Azoarcus sp. KH32C: one gene and its partner. The protein of the gene in region 1 interacts with the protein of each later gene in a pairwise test. Links are inferred from orthologs where the notes say so. Each region holds a gene or a part of one and is shown on either strand. Other genes may lie near its edges. The genes, in order: AZKH_RS15815 and glnL.

Region 1 (8,501 bases):
GCTGGCCATCGCCGTGGGGCTCGTCGGAGGGGGCGCGACGGGCTGCGGCGGCTGTTGGTCGGGCAGCGGAGGCGGCAAGTTGCCCTGCGGGGCCGGCGCCGCAGGAGTCTCGAGCCGTGCCGCGACCGGCGGATGTGGCGCTTGGGGAGTGCCGCCTGCTCTTTGTTGCGCCATTCGCGGTGGCGTCGTGGGCGCAGGTGGACGTGCTTCGGCCGCGGTGGGCGCGGGGATGGGGGTGGGCGTCGGGTCGGGACGCGGAGCGATCGCCGTCCGGCGTTCGGGGGCGATGAGCTGAACGCTTATCGTTTGTGTGTCGGGTCGGGGTTCCGGCAGAGCGGCGCCGTTCAGCCCCGAAAGCGCCAGCAGTCCTGCCGCATGTGCCCCGGCGACGAAGGTCAGCCATCCCCAATGGATCGAGCCCCTTCGGAGGGGGGATCCCGGAGCGGGGAAGCGTCGAGGCGAAATGGGGGGCATCCGTTGCTGCAGCGGGTTTGTGCCGTCGGAGGCCGGATTATATATGGACGCCTGCCCGCGAACCTGCCCGAATGCGCGCTGTCCTGTCAACGGAGAATGGGAAGAGGGCAGCGAAAAGAGGCTATTTCCACATATAATTCAGGCCAAATTTTTTAACGGGAGGAAGATATGGGTTTCGACCAGGTCAAGGCCGGCAAGGACGTGCCGAACGACATCAATGTCATCATCGAGATCCCGGCGCAAGCCGATCCGATCAAGTTCGAGGTCGACAAGGATAGCGGCGCGGTTTTCGTCGACCGCTTCATGGGCACCTCGATGCGTTATCCGATCAACTACGGCTACGTGCCGCACACCGTCGCCGGTGACGGCGATCCGGTCGACGTTCTGGTCGTGACGCCCTTCCCGCTGCTGCCGGGCGTCGTGATCCGCTGCCGTCCGGTCGGCGTGCTGAAGATGGAAGACGAGTCGGGCGTCGACGCGAAGGTCGTCGCGGTTCCGGTCGCCAAGCTGACTCCGCTGTACGACAAGGTGCAGAGCACCGACGATCTGCCCGAACTGCTGATGAAGCAGACCGTGCACTTCTTCGAGCACTACAAGGATCTCGAGCCGGGCAAGTGGGTCAAGGTTCTGGGCTGGGGCACGGTCGAGGACGCGAAGCAGGAAATCCTCGACGGCCTGAAGAACGCCGCGAAGTAAGTTCTGCCGGATCCGTCCGGGATCAATGAAAAGGCCCGCTTGCCGCGGGCCTTCTTTCTTGGGCGGGGGATCTCAGCTGGTGATGCAGTCGCTTGCGAGAGGTTTGTTCGTTTTGGCGTCGAGCAGCATCCCTTTCCACGGCAGGTCGATCCATACGAGGCCGTTTGCCTTGTCTTCGTAGCGAGGCAGGCCGGATGACGAGATGTTGCGGGCAAGCTGATAGCGTCTGCCCGTCCATCCTATTTCGATCGCAATGGCCTCCCCTGCAGGACGGACTACATTGACACGCTGGCCCATGTCGCAGTTGTAGACTCCGCTGGTGAGTTTGAATTCGAGTTGGCCGCCAGGCAACATTGGTGCGGTTTCAGGGGCCGCGAGGACGCTCGGGGCAGGCTCGGGTTCTACGCGGGTCATTGGGCCGGGGGTCGAGCAGGCGGCCAGCGTCGCCCCCGTAGCAATCAGGGTCAGGCGGAACAGCATCATTTTCGAGGCTCACGAAGTACTTCGATAATTCATTCTAGGGCGTTTGCGCTGGCCGTCTCCCCGGCGGACCCTGATTAAGGTAAGAGATCATTTCTACCCCTACATGGCGTGGCCGCTGGCTTTCGGGGCGAGCGCGCATGGGGGCCGACGCGGTATAGTTGTGCTCATGAAACCAGATACCTCATCGTTTTCGATTGCCGTCGCACAGCTCAATTTCACCGTGGGCGACCTGACGGCCAATGCGGACCGGATCATTCGTGCCCTCGAAGAGGCACGCGGTCTCGGCGCCGATCTTCTGCTTACACCTGAACTTGCGCTTTCCGGGTATCCGCCCGAAGACTTGCTGCTGCGCCCGGACTTCTACCGCGCTTGCTCGCGGGAAGTGGCGCGTATCTCGGCCCATACGCAGGGCATCACGCTCGTGCTCGGGCACCCGGAGGAGCGGCACAACTGGCGCTACAACGCCGCGTCGGTGATTCGCGACGGAGAGCTCGTCGCGTCCTACCACAAGCATCTGCTGCCCAATTACGAGGTTTTCGACGAGGAGCGCTATTTCGACCGCGGTCTTGCGGCCTGCGTGTTCGAGATGAAGGGTCTGAAGCTTGGCGTGAATATCTGTGCCGACCTGTGGGAGAGCGGTCCCGCGGAGCTCGCCCGTACCGATGGCGCGCAGGTTCTGCTGGGGCTGAACGCGTCGCCCTACCACATGAACAAGCTGCAGCGCCGCTACGAAGTGCTGCGCGATCGCGTCAAGGATACCGGGCTACCGGTGATCTACTGCAACATGGTCGGCGGCCAGGACGAACTCGTATTCGACGGTGCCTCCTTCGCCCTCGATGCCGACGGAGTGCTGGCCTACCAGGCCCCGTCCTTCGAGGAACGCATCGACCTCGTTCATCTGCGTGACGGTCGCTGGGTGTCCTCCGAGATGGCAGAGGTGCGTCCGATCGAGGCCGAGGTTTACGAGGCGCTCAAGATTGGCGTGCGCGACTATCTGGGGAAGAATCGCTTTCCGGGAGCGATCATCGGCTTGTCGGGCGGCATCGATTCGGCGCTGACGCTGGCCGTGGCCGTCGATGCGCTGGGGGCGGAGCGCGTGCGCGCGGTGATGATGCCGTCGCCCTATACGGCGCAGATGAGCCTCGACGATTCGCGTGAAATGGTCGAGCGCCTCGGCGTGCGCTACGACGAGATCGCGATTGCTCCCGCGATGGAGACGTTCTCGGCCTTGCTCGCGGATCAGTTCCGCGGGCTCGCCGCCGACACCACCGAGGAGAACCTGCAAAGCCGGATCCGCGGGATGATCCTGATGGCCCTGTCGAACAAGACGGGCGCGATTGTGCTGACGACCGGCAACAAGAGCGAAATGGCGACCGGCTATGCGACGTTGTATGGAGATATGGCCGGCGGCTTTGCCGTACTGAAGGACTTGTACAAGACTTTCGTGTACCGGCTGGCCAACTGGCGCAACAGCGTCAGCCCGGTGATTCCCGAGAACATCATCACTCGACCGCCCTCGGCCGAGCTGAAGCCGGACCAGAAGGACCAGGACTCGCTGCCGCCCTACGAGGTACTCGATGCGATCATCGAAGCCTATATGGAGCGCGATGAGTCGCCGCGCGAGATCGTCGCGCAAGGCTTCCCCGAAGTCGAAGTGCGTCGCACCGTCGCGATGCTCAAGCGCAATGAATACAAGCGCCGGCAGTCGCCGGTCGGGATCCGTGTCACGCAGCGCGGGTTCGGCAGGGATTGGCGTTATCCGATAACATCGCGCTATCAGGACGAATTCTGAGCTGAGCGAATACTGAAGGCGGCACGTCGGCCAGCCCGGGTCGACGCGCCCGCCAACCCATCGAGGAGATCAACATGAAGAAAATCGAAGCGATCATCAAGCCGTTCAAGCTCGACGAAGTGCGCGAAGCGCTGTCGGATGTCGGTATTGCCGGGCTGACCGTATCCGAAGTGAAGGGCTTTGGCCGCCAGAAGGGACACACGGAGCTCTATCGCGGTGCCGAGTACGTCGTGGACTTCCTGCCCAAGATCAAGGTCGAGATCGTCGTCGGCGACGACCTGGCCGAGCAGGCTGTCGAAGCGATCATCAAGGCCGCCCATACCGGCAAGATCGGCGACGGCAAGATTTTCGTGATGCCGGTCGAGCAAGTCGTGCGTATCCGCACCGGCGAAACCAACGAAGCGGCCATCTGAGGCCTGCGGGACGTCACGACGTCCCGCTCCAGTATCAGCTGCGTGGCCGGTTTCCGGCCCGCAGCAACACCAGCAGCGCTCCCGAACCGCCATCATGTGGTCCCGCCTGGCAGAAGGCCAGGATCTCCTCGCGTTGCGCGAGCCATCCACGCGAGAGCTGCTTCAGGATCGATTCCTTGCCCGGCGAGCCGAGGCCTTTTCCGTGGATCACCCGCACGCAGCGATGTCCTTGCTGCAGGCATCCGGCGAGAAACCGGGACAGCTCTTCGCGCGCTTCTTCGCGGTTGAATCCGTGCAGGTCGAGTTGCCCCTGCAGCACCCAGCGCCCCCGACGCAGGTCGGTGAGCACGCGGCGCGGCAGGCCGGGGCGCAGGAAGCTCGCCTCGTCGCCCATTTCCAACCTGTCCTCCAGGCTCAGCGGCGCTTCCAGCGATTCGCGCAGGGCCTCGCGTTCGTCTTCCGCGCGCTTGATCGGGTGGGGGTGCGGCGCCGGCTGCTCGATCTCGACTCGATTGCGCGAGTCGATCGGTTGGACGCCGCGCACGGCGTACTGAAAGAGGTCCGCCGCGGGGGCTCGGTCCGGGTCGGGTGGAAGCTGCGACGCGACGGGGAGTTCACCCAGCGGTTGTCGCCCCGACTGCGACCAAGGGCTGCGCCGCGAGGCAGGGCGGCGATCGATGCCGATGTCGACGCGGTCCGTATGGCCGATGGGCGTCACATCCTGCATCTCGAAGCGGAAGAGTTCGGCGCCGTCCTGTGGAGGTGGGCGCCGTAGCGGCCTTGCCAGCGGTTCGTCGTCCACCGCCTCGGGGTGGGCGCGCGGCACGGCTGACGGCTTCGGCGCTTCGATGACTGCGCGGTGCGCCTTGTCGGCGAGCGGTTTCACGTCGCCGAGCGCGGCGCGCAGAAGTTGCCGGTCGAGGTCTGCGTCGTCAGCAGCGGGCGTCGCCGGGCGAGCGCTGCGGCCGGCCTTTTGGAGACTGTGTGCGCTTGCCGGGCCGAGCTTGCCACGCAAGGCTGCCAGCCCATCGAAGGCGCCACGCGCGGCTTTCCCTGGGCCTTGCGGCCCTGGCGATGCCGAGCGTGGCTTGCGACTCATGGTGCGATCACTTGCCCAGGCTGTCGAGGTAGCGTTCCGCGTCGAGGGCCGCCATGCAGCCCGTACCGGCCGAGGTCACTGCCTGGCGGTAGATGTGATCCTGCACGTCGCCCGCCGCGAAGATACCGGGGATGCTCGTCGACGTGGCATCGCCTTCGCGACCGCCCTTCGTGACGATGTAGCCGCCCTCCATCGCGAGCTGGCCTTCGAAGATGTCGGTATTCGGCTTGTGCCCGATCGCGATGAACACGCCCTGCAAGGCCACGTCGCGGGTCTCGTCATTATTGATGTTGCGGACGCGCATGCCGGTAACCCCGGTGTTGTCGCCGAGCACTTCGTCGAGCGTCGAGTTGAGCGCCAACTCGATCTTGCCGGCTGCAACGCGCTCCATCAGCTTGTCGATCAGGATCTTTTCTGCGCGGAACTTCTCGCGACGATGGACTAGGGTGACCTTCTTCGCGATGTTCGCAAGATACAGCGCTTCCTCGACGGCCGTGTTGCCGCCGCCGATGACCGCGACGTCCTGATTCTTGTAGAAGAAGCCGTCGCAGGTCGCGCAGGCCGATACGCCTCGGCCGGAGAACTTCTCTTCCGAGGGGATGCCGAGATACTTGGCGGTGGCGCCGGTCGAGATGATCAGCGCGTCGCACGTGTACTCGCCCGAATCGCCGATCAGGCGGAAGGGGCGTTCGTCGAGCTTCGCCGTATGGATGTGGTCGAAGATCATCTCGGTGTTGAAGCGTTCCGCATGCTTCTGGAAGCGCGCCATCAGGTCGGGGCCCATGACGCCCTCGGCGTCGGCCGGCCAGTTGTCGACGTCGGTCGTCGTCATCAGTTGGCCGCCTTGGGCGAGGCCGGTGATGAGGACGGGGTTCAGGTTCGCACGGGCGGCGTACACCGCGGCGGTGTACCCGGCGGGGCCGGAACCGAGAATGAGCAGGCGGGCATGCTTCGTCGTCATGGCGGTTTCTACTGTCTGGTTGGCAATGCGCGGATTATAGCCGAGCCCTATGGCGTGCCGATCCAATGAGCGTGATAGCGTCATCCAATAAGGGCGAAATGCTCAGATAATGAGGCGTCGCCGCCGCAACGCACCATAATGGGCGAATCGTCTATACTCTGTGCGTCATTTCTTCGTTAAGTGCGCAGTTTCATGGTTTGCGCCCGATGTTTCGACATTCCGGAGTTCTCATGACCCAGGCCACCGCCGTTTCGACCGTTGCACTGAGGACCTTCCCGCTATTTCACGGCTTGTCGGACGAGACTCTCGTCGCGGTTGCGCATTCCGCCGTGATGCGCCGCATTCCGCGCGGCCAGAGTGTCGTCCACGCGGGGGACCGTACAGATTTCGTCTATTTCGTCCTGACCGGGACGCTGAAGGTGGTGGTCAGCGACGAGGACGGCCGGGAGGTGATCCTGAGCATCCTCGGGCAAGGCGAGCTGTTCGGCGAAATGGGGATGTTCGGCGAGCAACCGCGCTCGGCATCGGTCGTTGCCGTGACGCCCGCCGATCTGGTCTTGATCGCGAAGAACGACTTCCGTTCGATCATGCAGGGCAATTTCGAGGTGGCGTGGCGCATCATGTGCAACCTCGCCGATCGACTGCGCAACGCCGACCGCAAGATCGAAAGCCTCGCACTGATGGACGTGTATGGCCGCGTCGCGCGCCTGCTGCTCGAGATGTCCGAGGACCTGAACGGCGAGACCGTGGTCGTGCGCAAGGTCACGAAGCAGGATATCGCCAAGATGATCGGGGCGTCGCGCGAAATGGTCAGCCGGGTGATGAAGGATCTCGGCAACCAGGGGCTGATCGAGGAAACCGATCACGGCATCGTGTTGCGCGACCGTTTGAACGAGCTTTGACGCTGGCGGGCGACAGATTTGCGCAGCGCCTGTTTCGTTTCGCAACCGGGCGCGGCGAGGGCTCGGGTTCGCATATAATCACAGGTCGTTCGTTTCACCAGGACTCCGGTTCCTGAGCAGATGTCATCCCGCCAGTCTTCCCGTTCCCAGCCCCTGCCGGAAAAGATCTCCCTGCTTCTGCAGGAGGCCCGCTGGCTGATCCTCGGCGTGATGTCGCTGTACGTCGGCCTCGTCCTCCTCGGCTACAGCAAGGCCGACCCCGGCTGGTCCCATGCCGCGCAGGTTGCGCGGGTGAGCAATCCCGGCGGCCGCTTCGGTGCCTGGCTTGCCGATCTGCTGTTCTATCTTTTCGGCGTGTCGGCCTGGTGGTGGGTGGTCTTTCTCGGTTACGGCCTGATCCTGGGCTTCCGTCGCCTGCGGCACAACCTGCACCTCGACCGACGGTCCTTCTTCATCGTGCTGTGCGGCTTCATCGTGTTGCTGCTCGCCAGCAGCGCGCTGGAGTCGCTGCGCTTCTATTCGCATGGCGCCAGCGTTCCCCTGGCGCCCGGTGGGCTGGTCGGGATGGAACTTGGCCAGACGGTGCAGCGCTATCTCGGCTTCACGGGCGGTACGCTGTTGCTCCTGGCCTTGCTGGCCTCGGGCCTCAGCCTCTTCACCGGAATCTCGTGGTTGTCGCTGATCGAACGCGTCGGCCTTGGGCTCGAACAGCTGTGGTTCGGCACCATCGGCGCCTGGGGCAATTGGCAGGACCGCAAGGCCGGACAGCAGGTGGCGCAGAAGCGCGAGGCGGTTGTCGAGACCAAGCGCAAACGGGCGGCTGAAACCGCACCGGCGGCACCTCAGCTGCGCATCGAGCCGGCGGTCGTCGAGGTGCCACGCTCCGAGCGTGTCGAGAAAGAGCGCAACCAGGAGCGCCAGAAGCCGCTGTTCTCGTTTGCGGATCTACCCTCGGGTTCGCTGCCTCCGTTGAGCCTGCTCGATCAGCCGTCGGGCGACGTCGAGCCGCCATCGGCCGAGTCGCTTGAGTTCACGTCGCGCGTCATCGAAACCAAGCTCGCCGATTTCGGTGTCGAGGTGAAGGTCCTTGCCGCCTATCCGGGCCCGGTCGTCACGCGCTATGAAATCGAACCGGCGACGGGGGTGAAGGGCAGTCAGGTCGTCAATCTCGCGAAGGACCTCGCCCGCGCGCTGTCGTTGGTGTCGATCCGGGTCGTGGAGACGGTTCCGGGCAAGTCCTGCATGGCGCTGGAGTTGCCGAACGTGCGGCGTCAGACTGTCCGCCTGTCGGAAATCCTCGGCTCCAAGGCGTACCACGACATGCAGTCGCCGCTGACCGTCGCGCTCGGCAAGGATATCGGCGGCCTGCCGGTGGTGGCCGACCTCGGCAAGATGCCGCACCTGCTCGTTGCCGGTACGACCGGCTCGGGCAAGTCGGTCGGCGTCAATGCGATGATCCTGTCGCTGTTGTACAAGTCGGGGCCGGAGAAGGTGCGCCTGATCATGGTCGACCCGAAGATGCTGGAGCTCTCGATCTACGAGGGCATCCCGCATCTGCTCGCACCGGTCGTCACCGACATGAAGCACGCGGCCAACGCGCTCAATTGGTGCGTGGTCGAGATGGACAAGCGCTACAAGCTGATGGCCGCGGTCGGAGTGCGTAACCTCGCCGGCTTCAACA
Region 2 (6,406 bases), 2.8 Mb from region 1 along the record:
CTTTGGGTTCGCCGGTGGCCTTGCACTTGAGCGCCTCGTCGATCGCGGCACGGATTGCGTGGCAGGACTCGGGCGCGGGGATGATCCCTTCGTTGCGCGCGAACATGACGCCGGCCTCGAAGGTGGCGAGCTGGGGCACGGCGACCGCTTCGAGCAGGCCTTCGTGGTAGAGCTGCGACACGAGCGGCGAGTCGCCGTGGTAGCGCAGGCCACCGGCGTGGATGCCGGGCGGCATGAAGTCGTGGCCCAGCGTGTACATCTTCATCAACGGCGTGAAGCCGGAGGCGTCGCCGAAGTCGTAGGCGTATTGGCCCTTGGTCAGCGTGGGGCAGGAGGTGGGTTCGACGGCGACGCAACGCAGGTTCTGCGCCCGGGCGTCACCCGCCGCCTTGTCGGCGAGGAAGGGGAAGGCGAGGCCGCCGAAGCTGGAGCCGCCACCGCAGGGGCCGAGCACGACGTCGGGATAGAGGCCGATCTTGTCGAACTGCTTCTTCGCCTCGAGGCCGATGATGGTCTGGTGCAGCAGTACGTGGTTGAGCACCGAGCCGAGCGTGTAGTTGGTGTCGGCGCGACCCGCTGCTTCCTCGACGGCTTCCGAGATCGCGAGACCAAGCGAGCCCTGGTTCTCCGGATCGCGCGCGAGCGCGTCGCGGCCGGTCTGCGTCAGCTCCGAGGGGCTCGCGAACACTTCCGCGCCCCAGGTCTGCATCATCAGGCGGCGGTAGGGTTTCTGGTGATAGCTGACCTTGACCATGTAGACGCGGACTTCGAGGCCGAACATCTGGCCGGCGAAGGAGATCGACGAGCCCCACTGGCCGGCGCCGGTCTCGGTGGTGAGGCGCTTGATGCCGGCCTGGCGATTGTAGAAGGCCTGCGGCACGGCGGAGTTGGGCTTGTGCGAGCCGGCGGGCGAGACGCCTTCGTACTTGAAGAAGATCTTTGCCGGCGTGCCAAGGGCGCGTTCGAGGCGCACGGCACGCATCAGCGGACTGGGACGCCAGATCTTGTAGACCTCGCGCACTTCGTCGGGAATCGGAATCCAGCGCTCGGCGCTCATTTCCTGTTCGAGGATCTGACCGGGGAAGATCGCGAGGAGCTGCTCGGGGCTGACCGGCTTGCCGTCCGGGCCCAGCGGCGGGGTCGGGGCGTTCGGCATGTCCGCGACGACGTTGTACCAGTGCGTCGGGATTTCGTTTTCTTCGAGCAGGATGCGCGTCGGTTCGGTCATGTCGTCTTCCTCTTTTAGTTGTGGAGATGATGCCGGCTGATTATCTTAGCGAATTGGGGGCGGCTCCGTCGCGGCGATCGCCGCGAGCCCTTTGAGTACGAGGTTGTCGATGCGTCGTAGTGGGACGTTCAGGAGGCCGGCGAGCGCGTCGGCTCCTCCGCCGCTCAACAGGCAGCAGGCATCGGCTTGGTCGGCGACGTGACGGAACATGCGCTCGATCGCGCCTGCCTGCGCGTTGAGGCAGCCGGAGGCGATCGCGTCGGCAGTGTTGCGGGGCGTCGCGGTGTACCGGCCCTCCGAGAAGGGCAGTTGTGCCGTGTTGCCGGCGAGCGAACGGCGCATCAGCCGTTCGCCCGGAAGGATGATACCGCCGCGAAAATGGCCGTCCGCATCGAGCACGTCGACGGTGGTCGCGGTGCCGGCATTGACGACGAGGCCGGCGCCCGCGTGCTGCGCGCGTGCGCCGATCAGGGCCGCCCAGCGGTCGCAGCCGAGTTGTCTCGGGTTGTCGTAGGCGTTGATGACGCCGCAGGATTGCGCAGACGACTGCAGCCACTGCGGGGGAGGTGCGAGGCCGTCCAGCGCGTCGGCGATGGCGGCGGCGACCTGCGGGCCGGCGACGTTGGCGCCGAAGATCCGGGTGACGCCGGGATGTGCGGCCGCGATTGCGCGCAATTCCCCTACCGCGCCGTGCGCCAGTGCGTCGTTCGCGAGCCATGTATCGCCGTCGAGCACCGCCCACTTGATACGCGTGTTGCCGGCGTCGATCAGCAGGATCACTGGACAGCCCTCAGCGACACTTCGCCGGACAGGATCCGCGCGACGCCCTTCTCGTTACGGACCAACAGGGCGCCGTCCTCATCGACCCCGATGCACACGCCGACGACATCCACGCCTTCGCCGCTGATCCGTACGGGCAGATCCGCAAATGCGTTGCGCTGCTGCCAGGCCCCGCGTAGTGCCGTGAAGCCGGCAGCAGCGTAGGTGTCGAACAGCAGGTGGAGCTCGGTCAGCACCGCAGCGAGGAGCGCTTCCGGAGAGGGGGACGGGTCGAGATGGCGTGCGAGATCGGTGACCGCCGGCTGGTCCGGAATCTGTGCCTCGTCGGGGAGGCGCAGGTTGATACCGATGCCGACGACGGCGGCAGGCGTGCGGCCGCGGCCCGGCTGCAGTTCGACGAGAATGCCCGCGAGCTTGCTGCCGTTGACGAGGACGTCATTCGGCCATTTCAGCTGCAGACCCTGCAGTCCGAGCTTTTCAAGGGCGCGTACGACGGCGAGACCGGCGACGAGCGACAGGCCCGCGGGGACCGGCGCGCCGGGGGCGAAGCGCCACAGGCTCGAAAACGTCAGACTGCCGCCGCTCCAGGACTGCCATTGCCGGCCGCGACGGCCACGGCCGGCGGTCTGACGCTCGGCGACCACCACGTGCACGCGGCCATCATCCGCAGGTGGTGCGTCCATCAACTGGCTATTGGTCGAGGCGCATTCGGCCAGTACTTGCAGGGCGAATTCACGGCCCAATGGACCGAGATGCCGCAGAATCGCATCGGCAGACAATGAGCTGTTGGAGGAGGTTGAATCCACGCCGGACTTTCCCGTGTCGGAGGCTGAAAGCCGGCATTATCCGACATTGCACGCCTATGCACGAGCATGGTGCGCAGGCGTGGGGCAATCATGACGAGGAATGGCGTCCGGCGTCTGCCGAGGAAGCCCGTTCGTCGTCCATGCCCAGTTCCTGGATCTTGCGCGTGATCGTGTTGCGGCCGATGCCCAGGAGTTGCGCCGCCTCGATGCGTCGTCCCCCGGTCGCGCTGAGGGCGCGGCGAATCAGCGTTCGCTCGAACTCTCGCGTCAGGCGATCGAAGACCTCGCCGGGCGCGGTCGCGATCATGCGGTCGGTCTCGAGCGCGAGGCCCTCGGACCAACTGATCGGCATCTCGCGATCCGGTTGGTCGCGCATGTCGGGCGGCAGGTCGGGGATCTCGACGGTCTGCCCGGGTGCCATCACCGTGAGCCAGTGGCAGAGGTTCTCGAGTTGACGGACGTTGCCGGGGAAGGGCTGGGCCTGCAGATACTTGATGGCCGCGTCGGACATGCGCTTCGGCTCGACGCCCAATTCCTGGGCGCTGCGTTGCAGGAAGTGGCGCACGAGGATGGGGATGTCTTCGTGGCGCTCGCGCAGCGGTGGCAGGCGCAGCCGGATGACGTTGAGGCGATGGAAGAGGTCCTCGCGGAAGAGTCCCTGGCGGACGCGATCTTCGAGGTTCTGGTGGGTGGCGGCGATGACGCGCACGTTGGCGCGAATCGGTTGCTGACCGCCGACCCGGTAGAAGTGATTGTCCGAGAGCACTCGCAGCAGGCGGGTCTGCAGCTCGGCCGGCATGTCGCCGATCTCGTCGAGGAAGAGCGTGCCGCCTTCGGCCTGCTCGAAGCGGCCTCGCCGTTGTGCGGCGGCACCGGTGAAGGCTCCGCGTTCGTGACCGAAGAGTTCGGATTCGAGGAGGTCGCGCGGGATCGCAGCGGTGTTGATCGCGATGAAGGGCGCGTCGCGCCGGGGGCTGTGACGATGCAGGGCGCGCGCGACCAGTTCCTTGCCCGAGCCCGATTCGCCGTTGATCAGGACCGTGGCATGGGACTGGGCCAGCCGGCCGATCGCGCGGAAGACTTCCTGCATCGCCGGCGCCTGGCCGAGGATCTCCGGAGTGAGCGCGGTCTCCTCTGGTGCACCTGTTTGGTGCGCGCTTTGCGCAATCGCGCGCTGAACCAGTGCGACGGCCTGGTCGACGTCGAAGGGTTTGGGCAGGTATTCGAAGGCCCCGCCCTGGAAGGCGGACACGGCGCTCTCCAAGTCGGAATAGGCGGTCATGATGATGACCGGCAGTTGCGGGTGCAGCGTCTTGACCCGTTTGAGCAGGCCCAGGCCCGATTCGCCGGGCATCCGAATGTCTGAAATCAACACCTTGGGCGGATGCGTCTCGACTTCGAGCGCGGCAAGGGCCTCGTTTGCCGACGAGAAACTGCGGTGGGGGATGTCCTCACGGCTGAGCGCTTTTTCGAGCACCCAGCGGATGGAACGGTCATCATCAACGATCCAGACGGTGTTCATCTTATGCACTATGTTGGTGCGACCTCGCCTGGCTCTGTTGGGGTCATGCGCGGTCGATTATCGGTAGCAGGATGGTGAAGCAGGTGTATCCCTTGCGGCTCTCCACGTCGATCATGCCCTGATGCTGCTCGATGAAGCTTTGGGCCAGCGACAGCCCGAGCCCGCTTCCGCCTTCGCGGCCCGATACGAGCGGATAGAAGATCTTGTCGCGAATCTCATCCGGAATGCCGGGGCCGTTGTCGATGACTTGCAATTCCAATGCCAGTTTGAAGCGGCGCTTGGCGAGCGTCACCTGGCGGGCGACGCGGGTGCGCAGCTGGATCTCGCCGCGGCCTTCCATCGCCTGGGCGGCATTGCGCGCAATGTTGAGGATCGCCTGGATCATCTGCTCGCGGTCCGCAGTCAGATCCGGGAGGCTCGTGTCATAGTCGCGACGGATTTTCAGGTCGGGAAACTCGGCGAGGATCAGCCGGCGCACGCGCTCGAGGACGTCGTGGATGTTGAGCTGGCCGGGGCGCATCATGCAGTGCGAGGTGAGCAGGCGGTTCATCAGGTCCTGCAGGCGGTCGGCTTCGGCGATGATGACTTGGGTATATTCGCGCAGCTGCGGGTCGGCGAGTTCGCGTTCGAGGAGCTGGGCGGAGCCGCGGATGCCGCCGAGCGGGTTCTTGATCTCGTGGGCGAGATTGCGGATGAGTTCGCGGTTGGCCTGTTGTTGCTGCAGCAGCTGTTCTTCGCGAGCGACCCTGAGTTGGGCGTCGATCGGGCGGAATTCCAGCAGCAGGCTCACGCCGGCCGCTTCGGCCGGACTGACGATGCAGTCGAGGCGTAGCGGTTCGCCGTTCGGACGCGGGATTTTCAGGTCCTGCCCGGTGTAGCTCCAGTTGGTGTTGAGGGCGTTGTTCAGCGCCGCGGACAGGCCGGGCGGATCGCCGAGCAGCTGCGACAGCGGGGCGCCGAGCAGTCGGCGATGGCTCACCGCGAAGAGGTTTTCCGCGCCGGCATTGAGGTAGCGGATCGAAAGGGCCTCGTCGACCAGCACGACGGCGGACGAGAGCAGGTCCAGGCCGGCGAAGGGGCCCTGAAAGCCGGGGGTCTTGGGTGTTGTAGTTGGCATAAGCGTGCTCGAGGATTCCTGTCGCGGGTCTCGCAAAAAGCACGCCAGTCGGTGTGCGTCCTTACCTCAAGTTGCCAATTTCCTTTTTCAGCGCCTCGATGTTGCGCATGTGCGTGTCGACCTTGTCCTGTCGTTCCTGGATGCGGGCCTGCGCGACGGGGAGCTTGCGCTGTGCCAGCGTGAATTGCGCTTCCTGTTCGGCCAGTGCTTTCTGCGCTTCGGCGAGCGCCGCCTCCTCGGTGGCGAGTTCCTTCTCGAGCACCTGGCGGCGCGTGTCGTCGCGGCTGCGCTGGTCTTCGGGAGCGACGCGGGGGAAGTTCGACGGCGTGGATTGCGAAGGCGCTGCGCCGTTCGTCCGCTTGGCGGGCGCCGGCACCGACGAGACCGGCAGGTCTTCGCTCAACTGCTTGCAGCCCCGCCCGGCGCTGCGATCGTTGGTGTAGGTGATCGCGCCGTTGGCATCAACGCACTTGAATACCTGAGCCTGCGCGAGCGGAGCCGTCAGCAGGGTCAGCAGTACCGGAAAGATTCTCTTGTCCATCGAATGGGTCTCAGGGATTCCCGCGGGCCGCCGGGGTGTCGCACGGCTCGATGGCGATTAGACCGCATAAAAAAGGGACGGGCAATGCCCGTCCCTCCTTATTCCAGCGTAATCTTGAGATTACAGGCTGTAGTACATGTCGAATTCGACCGGATGCGTCGTGATGCGCATGCGGTCGACTTCAGCCGACTTCAGGCTGATGTAGGCGTCGAGGAAGTCGTTCGAGAACACGCCGCCGCGGGTCAGGAACTCGCGATCCTTGTCGAGGTACTCGAGCGCCTGCTCGAGGCTGGTGCAGACGGTCGGGATCTTTGCATCCTCTTCCGGCGGCAGGTCGTACAGGTTCTTGTCGGCCGGGTCGCCCGGGTGGATCTTGTTCTGGATGCCGTCCAGACCGGCCATCATCAGTGCG

What was found.
Region 2: the proteins of AZKH_RS15815 (region 1) and glnL interact in binary tests that used the Escherichia coli proteins (3 or more experiments, as listed by UniProt). The link is inferred for Azoarcus sp. KH32C from one-to-one orthologs.

What each region holds. Positions count from the first base shown.
Region 1 is NC_020516.1:3,576,398-3,584,898, reverse strand. The notes cover bases 2,247-5,188. They hold AZKH_RS15815 (P-II family nitrogen regulator), read left to right. Parts: upstream 2,247-3,519; coding sequence 3,520-3,858; downstream 3,859-5,188. Other genes in these bases: trxB (thioredoxin-disulfide reductase), read right to left, coding at 4,965-5,188; AZKH_RS15810 (Smr/MutS family protein), read right to left, coding at 3,893-4,957; AZKH_RS15820 (NAD+ synthase), read left to right, coding at 2,247-3,445. In the rest of the region: AZKH_RS26375 (energy transducer TonB), read right to left, coding at 1-9; ppa (inorganic diphosphatase), read left to right, coding at 643-1,170; AZKH_RS15825 (hypothetical protein), read right to left, coding at 1,243-1,653; more of AZKH_RS15820, read left to right, coding at 1,820-2,246; more of trxB, read right to left, coding at 5,189-5,918; AZKH_RS15800 (Crp/Fnr family transcriptional regulator), read left to right, coding at 6,149-6,820; AZKH_RS15795 (DNA translocase FtsK), read left to right, coding at 6,941-8,501. UniProt on the Escherichia coli protein: P-II indirectly controls the transcription of the glutamine synthetase gene (glnA). P-II prevents NR-II-catalyzed conversion of NR-I to NR-I-phosphate, the transcriptional activator of GlnA. When P-II is uridylylated to P-II-UMP, these events are reversed.
Region 2 is NC_020516.1:742,222-748,627, forward strand. The notes cover bases 3,417-6,406. They hold glnL (nitrogen regulation protein NR(II)), read right to left. Parts: upstream 5,454-6,406; coding sequence 4,380-5,453; downstream 3,417-4,379. Other genes in these bases: ntrC (nitrogen regulation protein NR(I)), read right to left, coding at 3,417-4,336; AZKH_RS03320 (DUF4124 domain-containing protein), read right to left, coding at 5,515-5,994; glnA (type I glutamate--ammonia ligase), read right to left, coding at 6,115-6,406. Outside these bases: AZKH_RS03295 (TrpB-like pyridoxal phosphate-dependent enzyme), read right to left, coding at 1-1,228; AZKH_RS03300 (type III pantothenate kinase), read right to left, coding at 1,274-2,008; AZKH_RS03305 (biotin--[acetyl-CoA-carboxylase] ligase), read right to left, coding at 2,005-2,814; more of ntrC, read right to left, coding at 2,903-3,416.